Regions from separate parts of the Photobacterium sp. AWH4_225 genome, predicted to be linked through region 4. Evidence: predicted binding sites of a transcription regulator. Region 4 holds the regulator's gene; each other region holds the start of a gene.

Region 1 (3,181 bases), 1.6 Mb from region 4:
AAGGGGCATGGGCACGGTTAGCTGCTTGGCATGCTAGCTGAACAAGTTCTTCAGAAGCTTCGGTTTCAATACCGTTGTCCACTTTGGTAAGCAGCGCATCAGTAATGTTCAGGTCGGCTGGGCCAAAAGATTCAGGTAGGTACTCTTGCAATGACTTTGCAGCGCGTTCAGGCAGTTGAACAACCAGCTCTTTTGCGGTTGTTAGTTCGTTCATGAACTGACGGCAGTGACCACACGGGCTGTAGTTAATGGTGATATCAGAAATACCGGTTTCGCCTTTCACCCAAGCGTGGCTGATGGCGGATTGTTCGGCGTGGACCGTTTGAGAAAGGCAAGCACCAACGAATTCCATGTTAGCACCGAAGTAAAGCGTACCAGATTGACCACGTACAATCGCGCCAACATAGAAGTTAGAAATAGGTGCAACAGAATAAGCAGCGGCAAGCGGAAGTAATGCAACACGCAATTCACTGTCAGTCATGTTGGTTTTCGACATTAACTGAGCAAACACCTCAGGGCTTAAGGTGGCATCGAAATTCTCAGCTTCTAACACTGGTTTGATGGCAGAAGCTAGATCAGCGGGTAGAGCGCCTAAAGCATCCATTACTTTAGTGTGCATGAGTTTTCACTCCGTCTTGTGTATGGAGAAACATTGTAGGCTTGGTAATTGTATATTTGAGTGATCTTGATCACGTTTAACGATGTATCGTTGCATGGTTTGCATTAATGCGAGTCGGGTCACACAGGTTCTAAAAAAATTATAGAATATTATCAGTGATTTAGTATTGTATTCGATTACTAGCACAAGCTAGCTAAACACTGCCATGATGAGTGGAAACAATAAAGGCGCCAAAATTGACGTGATCACACCACAAATCACCAGTGCCAATGAGCTAAATGCTCCTTCCTGATAATTCTCTTCTGCAGCCTTTGCCGTGCCCAATGCATGGGATACTGTCCCCATGGTTAAGCCTTTGGCGATAGGTTCTTTTACGCCGATAAGCCGAAACAGGGGATAACCCAATACCGCACCGAACAAGCCAGCAATAATAACCATGATAGCGGCAACAGAAGGCAATCCGCCAACTTGCTCTGCAACGGCCATTGCAATCGGTGTAGTGACAGATTTGGGCAAGATAGAAGCTGTAAGCTGTGCATCTGCGCCAAGCGCCAAGGCAATACCCGCGCCGGTAACCATAGAAAGTACACTACCTACTAAGCAGGCTGAGAAAATCACCTTCCACTTTTTGCGGATTTGGCTTAATTGCTCATAAAGCGGGAAGGCCAATGCGACCACAGCGGGTTCCAGTAATGCGTTTAGCCACTTGTTCTGTTCGAAATAGGTCTCGTAGGGGACTTCGAGCCACATCAGCAGCGGAATGATCACAAGCAAACAGATGAGAAGCGGGTTAACGATCGGGTGCTGGATATGCTTGGAAATATAACGAGCCGTATAGAACACGACCAAGGTAGTCAGCAGCCAGATCATTGATTTTCCTTATAGTGTGTTGCCAGGCCAATAACGACGAAAACCACCACACTACTACCGATAGTGCTAAGAAGAATGATAAGCGTGTTATTGGTAAGTAGATCGAGGTAGTTAATCAAGCCGATGCCGACAGGCACAAACAAAAGTGCCATATGGCGGATTAACAAATGACAGCCTTGCATGGCCCAGTGAGCAGGGATAAGCCCCATAGAGAGTATGGTAAACAAAATCAGCATGCCGATGATGCTACCTGGGATGGCTAAACCTGTAAGGTGTTGAATGCCTTTGCCTAACATGAGGCAGAAAAAAATGATAAAGAAAGAACGTAGATATGCCATGAGCCCTTCAGGTGTGGGTGAAGAAACTCATTTATCATACAAAATAAACGTGATCTAAGCCACACTTAGTTACTTCGGATTTTCCAGCTATGCTTCGGAATTTTTTCAGTTATAGGTAGCCCATAAAAGAAGCAACAATGACGCCGAGTGCCATTAGCGCTAACACAGCCACAGATACTTTATGCGCAACACTGGTTTTGACTATTTCTTCAGTTGCCGAACGGAACTCTTGATCATCGTGTTTTTCGATAGGGGGAGTCACTGTTTCTTCTGCTTTTTCAGGTTCATGAACCAATCGACACATTTTTTCCGGCAATGGCACCCTAAAGCCATATGGAGCAACGACTTCGATTTCGATTGCCATTTTGCCGTGTTGGTCTAGCTTGGCTGCTAGAGGTTTAAGCACGGTGTTAAGATCGTAGTGATGATTGCCGCTGTCTTCATAAGGGTCTAACTGGCTGAAGGTTTTGTTGTGCAGTTGTTCATGGCTGATAACCTCTCCAGCACAATAGCACAGCGCCTCAAGCAAACGAGACTCATGTAAGGTAAGTGGGGTTTCTGTTTTGTCTCGCCAAACCAATAAGTGGACATCTGGCTCGAAATCGACATTTGGAAACCGGAAACAGCGTGTTAAAGATTGTGTTGTCATATCAATCACTACAATTCAACCTTCGAATCCATGAATGACAATTTAAAGATCCATCACTACTTAGTGTTGGTGCAGTTCCGGTGTTGCGCAATCTCACAACGAAGAATCATTACTGTTAAAAAGCCCCTCGGCTGCATGAGCACAAGGGGCTAAAATTTTTTGACCAAATTTCAGCTAGCTAGCAAAGAAGCGAGTCTTGCCTATGGTGTCTAGTTTACACGAGTGTTTGTACGTAATCGTAGACAGCTTTTAGGATCTTCATGTTCTTCTCACTCGACTGGTGCTCCATAGCGACGTCTTCGAGGTTTTGCATGTAGCTTGGCAGGTTCTGTTCAAAGAAATCCTGGCAGTGATGTTTCCAGCGCTGCTGCTCTTGGTAATCCAAGGTCATTGGGAAGTTACGAGCACGGTAGCGGAACAGCAGGGGCTTGATACGCTTATCGCTGACATTCAGTTCTAGCTTGCCCAGTTCTTCTTCTGGTGTTTTCTGGATGATGTCGATGGTAGAGCGGTCAGCATTAGAGAAGAAACCGTCGTAAAGCATGGCATCGACATTGTCATGTTTTTCAAATTCACGCTCGACACTGTAAATTGCCAATAGCTTTTCACGCACTTCAGGGTGAGCTTTCAATGTTGCCAAGTTCTTCAGGCAAGCTTCACGATCGATACCGATACGGGCTGCATCTTCAGCACGCAATGTTTTCG
Region 2 (3,181 bases), 2.5 Mb from region 4:
GGTGGGACACCGGAAGAAGTCGCCAATGCGATTGCATGGTTGTTGTCTGACGAGGCGTCTTATGTCACTGGTTCATTTATAGATTTGGCAGGTGGGCGATAGCCCACCTCGAAATTTCTTTTTGTCTCTATTACTCTATTTCCCTTTTACCCAGCTGCCAGCCATATCCCAACCCCCATCATCAGGGAGCCGGCAATACGGTTGAGCATCTGGACATTGCCGCGCTGTTGAAGGAAGCGGCGCAATGTACGGCCACCGCTTGCGTAAAGCAGTAAGCAACTAAACTCTGTGATTAGGATAATGCTGATCAGTACAGATAATTGCGGTACCAAAGCATTATCGGTATTGATGAATGGAGGCAAGAGCGAAATCATGAATGCCCAGCCTTTCGGGTTAGCAATGGCAGTAACAAACCCCTGCATCGCCAGCCCTATTGGGGATGTATCGACTGCCTCATCGAGGTTATCCGGAATGGCCAACTTGCCTCGAGAGCGCCACATCTGGATCCCCAGCCAAAACAAATAACCGCCGCCGAGATATTTCAAAAGCAAGAAGATAGCAGGGTAGTTCAGCATAACCGCCGCGACGCCAATAACCGATGCGATGGACACCAGAGCCACCCCAATGAGCTCTCCCCACATCATCGGCAGGCTCCTGCGCACGCCAATTGTCATACCAAGAGTCATCGATAGCGTCATGCACATGCCGGGTGTTACTGAGACGAAAAAGAAAGTGGGAATAAATACAGCCAAAATGGCGAAGTCGATCATCAAGTAACGTCCTTGCAGTTAACTATACTGACTGGGCAGTGCAGGTTTTGGGTAAAAATAGGCTGTTATTATCTGCTAACTCAATGAGAAAAAATAGTGTGATAAACCGCACGCGCAAACGATTTTTGGTGATATAGATCACTATTTTATGTAACGTGAAATTCATTGAATTTCGCTTACTGTGATTGCGATCACTCAAATGATGATTTTAATCAGCTATCGTAATTAAGTGTTTTACGAGCACAAATATGTAGAAACTGTTTATACCCAAATGATTACCAGAGAGTTGCTTCAACGCTGGAGACTTCGTATTGAAGCCATTTGGGTATAAACAAAATGAATCAGCCGCTGGCCTCAATTTCCCTATCAGGCGGCAACAATTGAAAGGATATGATTATGTCTGACAACGCAGTATTCCATTTGGGTGTGAACAAAGCAGATCTTAACGGTGCGGAACTTGCCATTATTCCAGGCGATCCAGCGCGTGTAGAAAAAATCGCTAACCTAATGGATAACCCTGAGTTTCTAGCAAGCTCTCGTGAATACACGGTGTACCGCGCTAAGTTAGATGGTAAGTCTGTTGTTGTTTGTTCTACTGGTATCGGTGGCCCGTCTACTTCTATCGCAGTTGAAGAATTGGCTCAGCTGGGTGTACGTACTTTCCTTCGCGTCGGTACCACAGGTGCTATCCAGCCGCATATCAATGTAGGCGACATGATCGTTTCAACTGGCTCTGTGCGCCTAGATGGTGCGAGCCTGCACTTTGCGCCAATGGAGTTCCCAGCAGTTGCTGACTTTGATGTGGCAACAGCAATGAAAGCAGCTTGTGATGCCGATGGTGCCAAAGTGCACACAGGTGTAACAGCATCAAGTGATACTTTCTACCCAGGCCAAGAGCGCTACGACACATTCTCTGGCCGTGTTGTTCGCCGTTTCCAAGGCTCGATGAAAGAGTGGCAGGAAATGGGTGTGCTGAACTTCGAAATGGAATCAGCAACGCTGCTAACTATGTGTGCAAGCTCTGGTCTTCGTGCTGGCTGTGTGGCGGGTGTTATCATCAACCGTACTCAGAAAGAGATCCCTGACCACGCGACACTGAAAGAAACAGAAGCGCGTTCAATCAAGGTTGTGGTAGACGCTGCACGTCGTATGCTAGCAGAGTAATTAGCTCTAAATAGTAAACCAATTTATAGAAGCCAGCTCAAATGAGCTGGTTTTTTTGTGCTTTTTTCTCGGTTCTCTTGTCGTGAAAAGAGGGTTATATAGGGTGCAAATTGGGATTTAAATAGTGAGTGGCATTTGCATAAATACACAGGCTATTTTTTGCTCTATCAAAGGTGGTACCAACAGGAATTTACTGTTACATAAGAGAAGCTGATGTTACGTTTGGGCTTATAAGCCTGTTTATGATTCGTATGGTCAAACCAGCTACTGTGATACTGAGTCCATTAACGTCGTTATCCTGCAAGTATTTCCGTTTCTTCAGGTAACAAAGAAACTAATTTGCACACAGTGATCTGCTTTCAAAAAAATAAAAGTTAGTAAAAATAACACTGTGATGTTAATTCCACGAAAAATCACCACATTGAATTTAATTTCAAAGGTTTACTAATAGTATTCATTTTTGATTTGTTATTTGTTTTACTGAAATTTTTAACTGTGACTGCGATCTATTTTAGTTAAAGTTTTACCTATTATTCTCCTTCCCGCTAAGAAACGAGCTTGTTAATTGAAATAAATATACACCGCCTGCTAGCAAAATAAGACTCATCAGAGCATGGCATCAGGTGGTATTGGGGGATAATTGAATGACTTTTCGTAAAACGTGTTTAGCCGTGTTGATTGGTTCCGCCGTCGCATTGGCAGGCTGCAACAGCAGCAGTAGCTCCACAGAAAAAGAAGCGGGTTTGCCAAATAACGAGTTTGTTAATGTTATAGACCGAACTGGCTCACCGGAGTACCTGCGTGATTATGATCAGTACAGCAACCTGAAATACAACGCTTTTGTCGATAACGGCGCTTGGCATGGCCATTTGCTGCCAGCGGACGAGCAGGGCTATGGATCATTTGGCGGCATCATGCAAGTGACCCAGGAGTATGCACACTTCATGTCTGGCCAGACGTTCGACAAACTCCATATTACCGATAGCATCAGTGGCGAAGTCTTTGACCTTTCATCAGCCGATGCGGAGGTGTACAGCACACCGGGCGCATTGGTACAAATCCTCAAGACTGACAAGTTAGAAGTACAGATGGTATTGCGTTTCGTGACTGATCGTACATCACTGGTTGAGACCAAGTTAACCAACCTGACTAACCAAGACATGGATTTGCAGTTGCTATGGGACGGTGAGTTATTGCAAAAAGCGCTCTCGACAGAGGGTAACGAGAACGTCTCGGTTGAGCAGATG
Region 3 (3,181 bases), on a different contig from region 4:
CCACGAGATGGCATCATGAAGTCCATACGCACACGGCCTTTACCGTCTGGTGCCATGTCAGTCAGCTCACCTTTACGCAGACCGATGTTCTCCATGATACCGCCCTGGTGCTCTTCCACCACGTCGATAGTTACGGTTTCGAACGGTTCCATCAGCTGACCATCTTCTTCTTTGATGATAACTTCAGGACGAGATACCGCTAGCTCGAATCCTTCACGGCGCATGTTTTCGATCAGGATAGACAGGTGAAGTTCACCACGGCCAGATACGCGGAACTTGTCCGGATCTTCCGTTTCTTCAACGCGTAGGGCAACGTTGTGTACCAATTCCTTCTGCAGGCGCTCAAGGATGTTACGTGAAGTCACGTACTTACCTTCTTTACCCGCAAATGGAGAAGTGTTTACCTGGAACGTCATGGTTACGGTTGGCTCGTCAACAGACAAAGCAGGTAGTGCTTCAACCGCATTCACGTCACAGATAGTGTCAGAGATCTTCAGCTCGCCAAGACCAGTGATTGCGATAATGTCGCCAGCAGTCGCCTGCTCAACTTCGTGACGCTCAAGGCCAAGGTAACCAAGGATAGTACCCACTTTACCGTTACGGGTTTTGCCGTCTGCACCGACAACAGTCACTTGCTGGTTCGGCTTCACGCTACCACGGGTAACACGGCCTACACCGATAACACCTACGTAAGAGCTGTAGTCAAGCTGAGAGATCTGCATCTGCAGAGAGCCGTCAACGTCAACATCAGGTGCCGCTACGTTGTCCACGATAGCCTGGAACAATGGTTCCATGTCGTCGCCAGTCTCGCCTTCTTCCAGTGTTGCCCAGCCGTTAAGCGCTGATGCGTAAACTACCTGGAAGTCTAGCTGCTCATCCGTTGCACCTAGGTTGTCGAATAGGTCGAATACCTGATCCATTACCCAATCAGGACGAGCGCCAGGGCGGTCGATCTTGTTGATTACCACGATAGGCTTCAGGCCGTGGGCAAACGCTTTCTGGGTTACGAAACGAGTCTGAGGCATTGGGCCGTCAACGGCGTCAACGATAAGCAGTACAGAGTCAACCATCGACATGATACGCTCAACTTCACCACCGAAATCGGCGTGTCCTGGGGTATCTACGATGTTAATGCGGTAATCATTCCAGTTAATCGCTGTGTTCTTAGCAAGAATGGTAATACCACGCTCTTTTTCGATGTCGTTGGAATCCATTACGCGTTCTTCAACTTCACCGCGAGACTCTAACGTGCCAGACTGCTGAAGCAGTTTGTCAACCAGGGTGGTTTTACCGTGGTCAACGTGCGCAATAATTGCGATATTTCTTAATTTATCGATCTGTGGATTAGACATGGATTCACATTCACTCAGAACATGCAGCGACCGGATGGCGCTACTTGGTTAAAAAAACGGCTCATAATCTAACAGATTTTACGCCAAAACCCACGTAATATGTGATTTATATCACCGCCTTTTTCTTTCTGGCCGTTCTATTAAGGCTTTTTCATGCTCTGTCGGCCCACAAACCGCTCTGGCAGACCGGTTTATTGCTTGCCTTTTTCTATTCTGACCAATTGACAATATGCCGCGGTAGGCTAATGTAGTTACGCGCACCATAAAAGGGATACTCACACCAATTGCACCATTATGGTGCAATAAATCCCCAAAAAGGTGCAACAGATGGACTAAATCAGCCCGAAATACCCGCTAAGTGCGCTATTTTGGGGCTTTGAAAAGTTGGCACGGTTATAGCATTGTATTAGGGCAATAGAGCAGAACACGCTCATTACTAATTTGTTGTGGCCAATGCCCAACCTAACACCGGAGGTTACTCAAGATGTCAGTAGAAAACGTACTTGCGCTGATCCAGGAAAACGAAGTTAAGTTTGTTGACCTACGCTTTACCGATACTAAAGGTAAAGAGCAGCACATCTCTATCCCAGCCCACCAGATCGATGCTGACTTCTTCGAAGAAGGCAAAATGTTCGATGGCTCTTCTGTTGCTGGTTGGAAAGGTATCAACGAATCAGACATGGTTATGATGCCAGATGCAGCGAGCGCGGTACTAGACCCGTTCACAGAAGATGCAACCCTAAACATCCGCTGTGACATCCTAGAGCCTTCGACAATGCAGGGCTACGACCGTGACCCACGCTCTATTGCTAAGCGTGCGGAAGACTTCATGCGTGCAACAGGCGTTGCAGATACCGTTCTTATCGGTCCTGAGCCAGAGTTCTTCCTATTCGACGACGTGAAGTTCGCAACCGATATGTCTGGTTCTTTCTTCAAGATCGACGACGTAGAAGCTGCTTGGAACACAGGTTCTGACTTCGAAGGCGGTAACAAAGGTCACCGTCCAGGCGTTAAAGGCGGTTACTTCCCAGTAGCTCCAGTTGATTCATCACAAGACATCCGTTCTGCTATGTGTCTAATCATGGAAGAAATGGGTCTAGTTGTTGAAGCACACCACCACGAAGTGGCAACTGCAGGCCAGAACGAAATCGCTACCCGTTTCAACACCCTAACGGACAAAGCTGATGAAATCCAAATCTACAAGTACGTTGTTCACAACGTTGCTCACGCATTTGGTAAAACTGCAACCTTCATGCCTAAGCCACTAGTAGGTGATAACGGTTCTGGTATGCACGTTCACCAGTCTCTAGCTAAAGACGGTGTTAACCTGTTCGCTGGCGACAAGTACGGCGGCCTATCTGAGATGGCGCTTTACTACATCGGCGGTATCATCAAGCACGCTCGCGCAATCAACGCATTCGCGAACGCATCAACTAACTCATACAAGCGTCTAGTACCGGGCTTCGAAGCGCCAGTTATGCTAGCTTACTCAGCGCGTAACCGCTCTGCTTCTATCCGTATCCCAGTGGTACCAAGCCCGAAAGCACGCCGTATCGAAGTTCGTTTCGGTGATCCATCAGCTAACCCATACCTATGCTTTGCAGCAATGCTAATGGCTGGCCTTGACGGTATCCAGAACAAGATCCACCCAGGCGAAGCGATGGACAAAGACCTGTACGACCTACCAGCAGAAGAAGCGGCAGAAATCCCAACTGTTGCTGAATCTCTACAAGGCGCACTGGCAGCCCTAAACGAAGACCGTGAGTTCCTAACAGCGGGTGGCGTATTCTCTGACGACTTCATCGATTCTTACATCGACCTGAAATCTC
Region 4 (3,181 bases):
TGATTGGCATGGTGCCAATCGTCAACCTCGAGTGGATCCAGAAGATCGTCAGGGATACCCGGGATCGTGGTCATTCGCGCGAGGCCGTGATGGAGTCGATCGTGCGCTCGATGGACGACTACCTCAATTACATCACCCCGCAGTTCTCCCGCACCCATATCAACTTCCAGCGGGTACCGACAGTCGATACCTCCAACCCGTTTAGTGCCAAGGCGATCCCGAGCCTGGACGAGAGCTTTGTGGTGATCCGCTTCCGCGGGATCAAGAACGTCGACTTCCCTTACCTGCTATCGATGATCCAAGGCTCGTTTATGTCGCGCCACAACACCCTGGTAGTGCCCGGCGGCAAGATGAGTTTTGCAATGGAGCTGATCATGCGACCGCTGATCCAGCAACTGATTGATACGGGGAAAATAGGATAAGAATATTGAGGCTAGAGCCCCCTTCACTAAGTGAAGTTGCCTTTGGTCCCATAGGGCCTATTGGTTCTATGGTTCTATGGTTCTATGGTTCTATGGTTCTATGGTTCTATGGTTCTGCAGGATATCTCTTCCCACAGAACCGCAGTACCATAGGGCCTTAGTGCCGCTATTACTCTTCCACCACCTCATACGAATGGGTCATTTCGACCCCTTCGCCCAGCATCAGGCAAACTGAACAGTATTTTTCCAGTGAATCGGCAACAGTTTTTGCCACAACGGCTTCGTCCAGGTTTTCACCCGTGACCACAAAGTGAAGGTTGGCGGTAGTGAAAATGCGAGGTGCCTGCTCACGACGAACCGAATTGATCTGCGCCTCACAGCCGGTAATTTTCTGTCCCGCAGACTTGAGTCCATCAACCACATCCACCGAGCTACACCCACCAGCAGCCATCAAAACCAGCTCCATCGGGCTTGGCGCTTTTTCGCCACCATTGCCGTCCATTACCACACTGTGGCCGGAATTTGACTGTCCTAGGAAGGTCATATTTTCGACCCATTTGACTCGTGATTGCATTGCTTTCTCCTTACAACTTTTACGGGCTTTCGGCACTATCTAGCAACTGTGTGATCATGTGCACACTTATGACTACAAAATGGCCTTTTCACATAGATCAATATCAAGAAAAGCGCGCCGAAAAAAGATAAAATCTGAACTAATTATTCACGTGAGCTTGCAGCCCAGCGGTTGACTGAATATCCTAAACGACGAACTAATTATGGTTAGGCCCAGCCGCATTATGAAGGACGTCGTTGTTGGGCAACAAACGCAGAGGAAGTTAGTAATATGGTTCCAGGTAAACCTCAAACAGATCCAACTCTAGAGTGGTTTCTTTCCCATTGCCACATTCATAAATACCCTTCAAAGAGTACTTTGATCCACGCGGGTGAAAAAGCAGAGACGCTCTACTACATCGTCAAAGGTTCTGTTGCGGTCCTGATCAAGGATGAAGAAGGTAAGGAAATGATCCTGTCTTACCTAAACCAAGGTGACTTCATCGGTGAATTAGGCCTATTCGAAGAAGGCCAGGAGCGTACCGCTTGGGTTCGTGCTAAGACCCCTTGCGAAGTCGCAGAAATTTCTTTCAAGAAATTCCGCCAGCTTATCCAGGTAAACCCAGACATTCTAATGCGCCTATCTGCGCAAATGGCTAGCCGCCTGCAGGTGACAAGCCAGAAAGTCGGTGACTTGGCATTCCTGGACGTAACAGGCCGCATCGCACAGACGCTATTGAATCTGGCTAAACAGCCGGATGCAATGACCCACCCAGACGGTATGCAAATCAAGATCACTCGTCAGGAAATCGGCCAAATCGTTGGCTGTTCTCGTGAGACCGTAGGTCGTATCTTGAAGATGCTAGAAGAGCAGAACCTGATTTCTGCCCACGGCAAAACTATCGTTGTTTACGGTACGCGCTAAGCTGTTAGCTGTCCGTAAAACGCACCAATATCCAAAAGCCGCCTTGTGCGGCTTTTTTATTACCCTTACCTTTCCCATTTCATGCTTTCAGGGCATTACTGTCTACCACGTCACTGTTTTTGTACTTGTATCTGCTTTACTTGATGCTACATTGTGCATATCAACCTCATCACCTGTAATGGAATACCGGTATGGACATCGAACGCTTTTCACCACATAGCACACATCACTTACATCGCGGTGTGATTTCGCCACTGCCTGATACCATCGAAATGACCGGGTTCAGTGACAGCCGCCACTATCTTGAACAGCACGAGAAGGTGAAGCGCCACACACCGGAAGCCCATTTGGGCTATCCGCTCGACAGCCTCAAACATTAATGCCTAAGCGTTAGACCCAAGAAGCCAAGCATTAAAAAGGCCTATGGCAATGATCGCCACAGGCCCTTGATGCCTTTCACTTATTCATCTCGGCACTGGTCCAATGAAGAAGCGACTAAATGAAAGAACGGCTAATTGGCATCGGTACTTTCGAAGATCTTATCCGCCGACGCTTCGACAAAGCCGGTATACAGCTCACCGTCTTCTTTCGGATATCGCTTGGCAAACTCATAGAAACCACCAGGAACAGTGTAGACCCCATCGGTAAAGCCTACTTCTACCCTGTCGGCCATGGTTGACGACTGCTCGAGCATCACTTCAGGGCTGCCCTTGACCTCACCACCAGAACTGTTGATGTCAAACCCGTTGTGACGCAGCAGGTGATTGACCTCAGCGACCTCGGTGAACTGCTCTAGCTGGTTAATGCTCACTGTAAAGTGGTTGGCACCGAAACCATGGGCAGCGAGCCAACCTGCATACTCGCTTTCTGCCGCCAGTAGCTCGTAGGTCGCATAATCCAACTCCCATAACCGCCCGCCATAGAGGAAGGCCGGATCATGCATCGCCTGCTCGGGTACCTGTTTAACCAAATCCCTGACGGTTTGTTGTAGCAGGGAGCTAAACTGTCCTACCATCAGTTCGCTGATAAACACTTTGGGAGCCAGCGGATTGGGGTGCTCGAAGTGCTCGGCATACAACTTCTTGGCCTCGAAACGGTAGCGGCCGCAAGGCTTGTAGCCAATCGCGATGAACGGAGCTGCCAGTCGGTCGAGACCAACCTGCGGCAGATTGAATGTCCGCAGCGCAATGTGATCATTGAGCAGCGGCTCTTCTTCGGTCAGCAGATCATGAACCTGAGCGGCTGACGGGCACAGGCGTTGGATATAATCCTGCCATAACCC

What was found. The regulator CRP, encoded in region 4, controls carbon source genes, mostly activating them, when cyclic AMP is high. The targets are predictions, from matches to a motif close to TGTGANNNNNNTCACA.
Region 1: a site for CRP is predicted at 1,876-1,891, ahead of ACXAD4_RS08825 (CidA/LrgA family protein). Genes of this name have one in related genera too.
Region 2: a site for CRP is predicted at 951-966, ahead of udp (uridine phosphorylase). Genes of this name have one in related genera too.
Region 3: a site for CRP is predicted at 1,453-1,468, ahead of typA (translational GTPase TypA). Genes of this name have one in related genera too.

The regions. Positions count from the first base shown of each region.
Region 1 is NZ_JBSWTF010000001.1:1,845,766-1,848,946, forward strand. Features, by position in the region: gene cdd (cytidine deaminase) at 1-619, opposite strand, end outside; gene ACXAD4_RS08820 (CidB/LrgB family autolysis modulator) at 809-1,486, opposite strand; gene ACXAD4_RS08825 (CidA/LrgA family protein) at 1,486-1,827, opposite strand; gene ACXAD4_RS08830 (winged helix-turn-helix domain-containing protein) at 1,937-2,476, opposite strand; gene sbcB (exodeoxyribonuclease I) at 2,691-3,181, opposite strand, start outside.
Region 2 is NZ_JBSWTF010000001.1:2,731,825-2,735,005, reverse strand. Features, by position in the region: gene ACXAD4_RS12765 (glucose 1-dehydrogenase) at 1-102, shown strand, start outside; gene ACXAD4_RS12760 (LysE family translocator) at 147-770, opposite strand; gene udp (uridine phosphorylase) at 1,167-1,934, shown strand; gene ygjK (alpha-glucosidase) at 2,579-3,181, shown strand, end outside.
Region 3 is NZ_JBSWTF010000005.1:76,388-79,568, reverse strand. Features, by position in the region: gene typA (translational GTPase TypA) at 1-1,352, opposite strand, end outside; gene glnA (glutamate--ammonia ligase) at 1,837-3,181, shown strand, end outside.
Region 4 is NZ_JBSWTF010000001.1:204,583-207,763, reverse strand. Features, by position in the region: gene ACXAD4_RS01040 (phosphoribulokinase) at 1-422, shown strand, start outside; gene ACXAD4_RS01035 (OsmC family protein) at 592-996, opposite strand; gene crp (cAMP-activated global transcriptional regulator CRP) at 1,267-1,899, shown strand; gene ACXAD4_RS01025 (hypothetical protein) at 2,091-2,279, shown strand; gene ACXAD4_RS01020 (2-oxoadipate dioxygenase/decarboxylase family protein) at 2,411-3,181, opposite strand, start outside.